2 linked regions of the Saccharibacillus brassicae genome follow. Each later gene encodes a partner of the first gene's protein in a complex. Links are inferred from orthologs where the notes say so. Each region holds a gene or a part of one and is shown on either strand. Other genes may lie near its edges. The genes, in order: nusB and rpsJ.

Evidence for each region.
Region 2: the proteins of nusB (region 1) and rpsJ are in contact, whole or in part, in a solved structure (PDB 3D3B), measured with the Escherichia coli proteins. The link is inferred for Saccharibacillus brassicae from one-to-one orthologs.

What each region holds. Positions count from the first base shown.
Region 1 is NZ_CP041217.1:284,936-288,079, reverse strand. What follows is about bases 1-2,821. They hold nusB (transcription antitermination factor NusB), read left to right. Parts: upstream 1-1,095; coding sequence 1,096-1,548; downstream 1,549-2,821. Other genes in these bases: xseA (exodeoxyribonuclease VII large subunit), read left to right, coding at 2,478-2,821; folD (bifunctional methylenetetrahydrofolate dehydrogenase/methenyltetrahydrofolate cyclohydrolase FolD), read left to right, coding at 1,602-2,462; FFV09_RS01235 (DUF2273 domain-containing protein), read left to right, coding at 520-753; amaP (alkaline shock response membrane anchor protein AmaP), read left to right, coding at 1-507. Also shown: more of xseA, read left to right, coding at 2,822-3,144. UniProt on the Escherichia coli protein: Part of the processive rRNA transcription and antitermination complex (rrnTAC). The complex forms an RNA-chaperone ring around the RNA exit tunnel of RNA polymerase (RNAP).
Region 2 is NZ_CP041217.1:1,810,980-1,814,235, forward strand. The notes cover bases 178-3,110. They hold rpsJ (30S ribosomal protein S10), read right to left. Parts: upstream 1,832-3,110; coding sequence 1,523-1,831; downstream 178-1,522. Other genes in these bases: rplW (50S ribosomal protein L23), read right to left, coding at 178-206; rplD (50S ribosomal protein L4), read right to left, coding at 206-829; rplC (50S ribosomal protein L3), read right to left, coding at 860-1,483; tuf (elongation factor Tu), read right to left, coding at 2,138-3,110. Outside these bases: more of rplW, read right to left, coding at 1-177; more of tuf, read right to left, coding at 3,111-3,256. UniProt on the Escherichia coli protein: Involved in the binding of tRNA to the ribosomes. Part of the processive rRNA transcription and antitermination complex (rrnTAC). The complex forms an RNA-chaperone ring around the RNA exit tunnel of RNA polymerase (RNAP).

The sequences.
Region 1 (3,144 bases):
CTATACAGCCTAACGATTTTGATTCTGAGCATTTTGGCCATCCTCCTGCTGAGCCGCTCGATCCGGGTTCCGATCGATTTCCGGTTCGACCTGCCGACGATGTCGATTCTGGTCGCCGGCCTTGCCGTGCTGATCCTGATCAGCCTGCGGATGCTGTACGTGTCGCTGCGCCGCAGCCGCGCGAACCTGCATTCCGTCGACCAGCGGACCGATCTGGGCGAGATCCAGATCTCGCTGGAGACGATCGAGAATCTGTCGCTCAAAGCGGCGTCCCGCGTGCGCGGCGTCAAAGATCCGCGTACGCGGATTCGTATGACCGACCCGGGACTTGTGATCGAGATCCGCACGGTCGTCGACGGGGAATATCCGATTCCCGCGCTGACCGCGGAAATCCAGCGCGGCGTCAAAGAATTCGTGCATGAAATCACGGGCATTCCGGTGGCTTCGGTCTCGGTCTACATTGCCGGAGTCATGCAGCCCCAGGCGTTCAAAAGCCGGGTGGAATAGGAGAGGGCGCCGATGAAATGGAGTGAAATCTGGACCGTGTACGGAGGCCGCTTGGCCTGGACGGCCGCCGGCTTGTTTTTCGGCCTGCTGTATCTGGCGGTCGGATTCTGGCACATGCTCGTGGTGGCTCTGCTGACGCTGCTCGGCTACGGAATCGGAAGCCGCAAAGACCGGCGCGCCGGTCCGCTGCTTCCGTGGGGCGAACTGCGCGCCCGGCTCATGGAGCGCTGGCGCCCGTTTCGCTAAATCCTTCGCAAGACGCTGTATCCGCTGCCGCACGCGCGCCGGCCGGGAAGTTCCGGCCGAGCGTTTTTGCCTGAATCGGGGTTGAAGGTCCCGAAGGCGCGCGAACGAACGGAGCGAAAGCCTGTGAGACGTTTTTACGCCGGACATGAAGAACGGCTTGCTGTCCGTCTTCCAAGCAAGGCAGGCGGCGTTTCCGACCGGAAGGGAAGGCTTAACGGCCGAACTTTCCGGCGGAAACCCAAGCTTTTCGGGACGGGAGAAGCGTTTCACAGGTTTTTGCATGTTCAGGAGTACCGTAACATTCATATAAACCGACAGAACAACAGATAGCGGGAGGGACCCATGAAAAGAAGATTGGGAAGAGAATTGGCTGTACAAAGCCTGTACCAGATGGAAATGAACGAGGTGGCGGCATTCGACGCCGTGTCGATGCTGATTTCGGAAGCCGGGGACGAAAACGAAGGCGAAGTGAAACTGGAAGACGCCGACCGGCTGGCCGAATACGTGCTGGCGCTCGTAAACGGCACGTGGACGCACAAAGCGGCGATCGACGACCTGCTCGGCGTGTATCTCAAAGGCTGGCAGATCAGCCGCCTGTCGCGCGTGGATCGCCAAATCCTGCGCCTTGCTTCGTACGAAATGATTTTCGCCGAAGAAGTGCCTGCCAAAGTCGCCGTCAACGAAGCGATCGAATTGTCCAAACACTTCGGCACCGACGAGTCGGGCAAGTTCGTCAACGGCGTGCTCGGCAAAATGATCCAGGACGCCGACGAGCTCAAAAGTAAGTTGAAGTAATCGAAAAATCCCCACCTACCTCACATAGACCCACTTTTAAAGGAGAGAAAACCATGACGACAGCCCAAATTATCAGCGGAAAACAAGTATCGGACGAAATTCGCCAGAATCTGAAAACCGAGGTCGAAGCCCTTGCCGCCAAAGGCTGCGTGCCGGGCCTCGCCGTCGTGCTCGTCGGGGAAGATCCGGCCTCCCAGGTCTATGTGCGCAACAAAGCCAAAGCGTGCGAAGACCTCGGCTACCATTCCGAAGTGCATCGCCTGGAATCCGATACGTCCGAAGAAGACCTGCTTGCGCTCGTGCACAAGCTGAACGCACAAGAAAACATCAACGGCATTCTCGTGCAGCTTCCGCTGCCGAAACATATCGAAGAAAAAGCGGTCATCAACGCGATCTCCCCGGAAAAAGACGTCGACGGCTTCCATCCGATCAACGTGGGCAACCTGATGATCGGCGACGACAGCCTGCTGCCGTGCACGCCGGCCGGCGTAATCGAGCTGATCAAGCATACCGGCATCGAAATGTCCGGCAAGCATGCCGTCGTTATCGGCCGCAGCAACATCGTCGGCAAGCCGGTATCGCTGCTGCTTCAGCGCGAGAACGCGACCGTGACGATGTGCCATTCGCGTACGGCCAACATGAAAGAGCTGACGCGCCAGGCCGATATTCTGGTCGTGGCCGTCGGCCGCGCCAACTTCGTCGACGCTTCCTACATCAAGCCGGGCGCCGTCGTGATCGACGTGGGCATCAACCGTCTGGAGACCGGCAAGCTGGCCGGCGACGTGGACTTCGAATCGGCAAGTTCCGTATCGGGCCCGATTACGCCGGTACCGGGCGGGGTCGGTCCGATGACGATCACGATGCTGATGAAAAATACGCTGCTTGCCGCCAAGCGCGCGCACGGCTTGTCGTAAGCGGGAGGTTCCGGCATGGAGCAGCGCATACTGTCGATCCAGGAGCTGAACCGGTATATCCGCCAGAAGTTCGAAGCGGACCCGCTGCTGCCTGAAGTGTGGGTGCGCGGCGAGATTTCGAATTTTACGCATCATTCGAGCGGACATATGTATTTTACGCTAAAAGACGCCGGCAGCCGTGTGCGGGCGATCATGTTCGCTTCGCACAACAAGCGGCTGCCGTTTATTCCGCGCGAAGGCACGCGCGTCATCGCGCAGGGCAGCGTCTCGGTGTTCGAGCGCGACGGCCAATACCAGCTGTATCTGACCCAGATGCAGCCGGACGGCGTCGGCAGCCTCTATCTGGCCTACGAGCAGCTCAAGCAGAAGCTGGAGACCGAAGGACTGTTCGACGACAGCGGCAAGCGCCAAATTCCGGCGCTGCCCAAAGCGATCGGCGTCATCACCTCGCCGACGGGCGCGGCCGTGCGGGACATCCTGACGACGCTCGGCCGCCGGTTCCCCGGCGTGCCCGTCATGCTGTATCCGGCGCTGGTGCAGGGCAAGGAAGCCGCCGCGTCGATCGTGCGCGGGATCCGCATCCTGAACCGGCTCGGCGAAGCCGAAGTGCTGATCGTCGGCCGCGGCGGCGGATCGCTCGAAGAACTGTGGGCTTTTAACGAAGAGATCGTCGCCCGGGCGA
Region 2 (3,256 bases), 1.5 Mb from region 1 along the record:
TGACGGCCGTAGCGTTTCGGCTTAGCCGGCACGCGCAGAACATTGACTTTAGCCACTTTCACGCCGAAGATCGATTCTACTGCCTTTTTAACTTCCGTTTTGTTGGCGCTCATTTGTACTTCGAAGACGTACTTGGACTGACTCATCGCTTCGGCAGTACGTTCCGTAATGATCGGACGTTTGATAAGGTCACGAGGATCTTTCATCATGCGAATACCTCCTCTACCTTATGAACTGCGTCCTTCGTGATGATAAGCTTATCATACACGAGCACGTCGAGAACATTGATGCCATCAGCCTGGACGAATTTGACGCCCGGGATGTTACGAGCGGAAAGAGCTACGTTGTTGTCGTATTCCGGAGCCACTACGAGGGCTTTACGGTCTACGTTCAATTTGCTCAGGATTCCCGCGAATTCTTTTGTCTTCGGCGAGCTCAGGTTCAGTGTATCCAGAACGATGATCTCGTTTGCGATAACTTTCGAAGACAGTGCCGATTTGATCGCCAGACGACGAACTTTTTTAGGCAGTTTGAAGGAATAGCTGCGCGGAGTTGGTCCGAAGACGATACCGCCGCCTCTCCATTGTGGCGAACGAATGGAGCCTTGACGAGCGCGTCCCGTACCTTTTTGTTTCCAAGGTTTACGACCGCCGCCACGAACTTCCGAGCGTCCTTTTACTTTGTGCGTACCCGAGCGAAGCGATGCTTGTTGCATCACGACTGCCTGGTGAAGCACGTGTCCGTTAGGATTGATACCGAATACCGAGTCGCTCAGTTCGATTTCTCCAACCTGGCTGCCTTCGATATTGAAAACTGCTACTTTAGGCATTTCATGTTCCTCCTTTCTTCTAAAGGTTTATTATTTCTTGATCGATCCGCGAACCCGTACGAAGCCGTTTTTAGGACCCGGAATGGAGCCTTTAACCAGCAGTACATTGCGTTCCGTATCGACTCTTACGATTTCGAGGTTTTGAACAGTGATCGAGTCGTGGCCCATGTGTCCTGGCAGGCGTTTACCTTTCGGTACACGGTTAGCCTGGATGGAACCCATCGAACCCGGTCTGCGGTGGTAACGCGAGCCGTGCGCCATTGGTCCGCGGCTTTGTCCCCAACGTTTGATAACGCCGGCAAAACCTTTACCTTTGGATACGCCGCTTACGTCAACGAATTCGCCTTCTGCGAATACGTCCGCTTTAAGCACTTGTCCAACCTCGTAAGTTCCGAGGTCAACACCGCGAAGTTCGCGAATGTAGCGCTTAGGTGCAGTGTCAGCCTTTTTGGCGTGACCTGCCTCGGGTTTATTGGAACGGCTAGACTTTTTGTCCATAAAACCGATTTGTACCGCTTCGTAACCGTCATTTTCCAGGTCTTTCTTCTGCAGAACCACGCAAGGGCCTGCTTCGATAACCGTTACCGGAACGACGTTACCTTCAGCGGTGAACACTTGGGTCATGCCCAGTTTTTTCCCTAAGATACCTTTCATGTTGACACCTCTTTTCATTTATGTCCTTATTCAGGAGTCTTACAGTTTGATTTCGATATCTACACCGGACGGCAAGTCCAGGCGCATCAGCGCGTCCACGGTCTGTGGAGTTGGGTTCACAATGTCGATCAAGCGTTTGTGTGTACGCTGCTCGAATTGCTCGCGCGAGTCCTTGTACTTGTGTACCGCACGGAGAACGGTGATGATTTGTTTTTCAGTTGGCAGTGGAATCGGCCCGGAAACACCTGCACCGGAACGTTTTGCCGTTTCAACGATCTTTTCAGCGGATTGATCAAGAATCCGATGGTCGTATGCTTTCAAGCGAATACGAATTTTTTGCTTAGCCATTAATAGTCCCTCCTTCTATCGCCCAATTTGGTATCGGACATACTCCGCGAAAATTTTCCGCTCACATCACTATGGCAAAGGAGCCGGGTGTGTCGGTAACCTCTCGCATCATCGCAACGTCGCAGAACAACATTTATTATTATATAGAATAAGTCGCAACAATGCAATACTTTTTCGAAATTACACAAAAAGAAAGCGAGGCCCCATCCCGACACCGGGATAATGGCCCCGCCTTCGCGCTTTCCTTTACAATACATCGTTACTCGTTCCAGTACACTGTTGCTCTATAAACGGTTAAGAACCGTCTTATTTTTGGATCGATGCTACGGCACCGGCGCCCACTGTACGTCCGCCTTCACGAATAGAGAACTTAGTTCCTTCTTCGATAGCGATTGGAGCGATCAGCGAAACGGTAACCGTGATGTTATCGCCCGGCATTACCATTTCCGTACCTTCTGGCAGGTTGATGATGCCCGTTACGTCAGTTGTACGGAAGTAGAACTGAGGACGGTATCCAGTGAAGAAAGGCTTGTGACGGCCACCTTCTTCTTTGGTCAGAACGTAGATTTGAGCTGTGAATTCCGTGTGCGGCTTAACCGAACCCGGCTTCGACAGTACTTGTCCACGCTCGATTTGCTGACGGTCAACACCGCGCAGCAGGGCGCCGATGTTGTCGCCGGCTTGAGCGGAATCCATCAGTTTACGGAACATTTCTACGCCCGTAACAACCGATTTTTTGGACTCTTCAGCAATACCAACGATTTCGATTTCGTCGCCGATCTTAACTGTACCGCGTTCGATACGGCCTGTTGCTACCGTACCACGGCCAGTGATCGAGAACACGTCCTCGACTGGCATCAGGAAAGGCTTCTCAGTGTCGCGCTCTGGAGTCGGGATGTACTCGTCGATGATGTTGAACATTTCAACGATCTTCTGAGCCCATTCGCCATCAGGGTTTTGCAGCGCTTCACGAGCGGAACCTTGGATGATTGGAGTGTCGTCGCCTGGGAAGTCATATTCGCTCAGCAGGTCACGTACTTCCATTTCAACCAGTTCCAACAGCTCTTCGTCTTCAACCATGTCGCATTTGTTGAGGAATACGACGATGTAAGGAACGCCTACTTGACGGGAGAGAAGGATGTGTTCGCGAGTTTGCGGCATAGGGCCGTCAGCTGCGGATACAACCAGGATCGCTCCGTCCATTTGGGCAGCGCCGGTGATCATGTTTTTAACATAGTCGGCGTGTCCTGGGCAGTCTACGTGTGCGTAGTGACGAGCAGGAGTCTCATATTCTACGTGAGCTGTCGAGATCGTGATACCACGTTCTCTTTCTTCCGGAGCCTTGTCGATTTGGTCGAAGGCTACAGCGGCACCACCATAGGTTTTGGAGAGTACAGTCGTGATTGCGGCAGTCAGAGTCGTTTT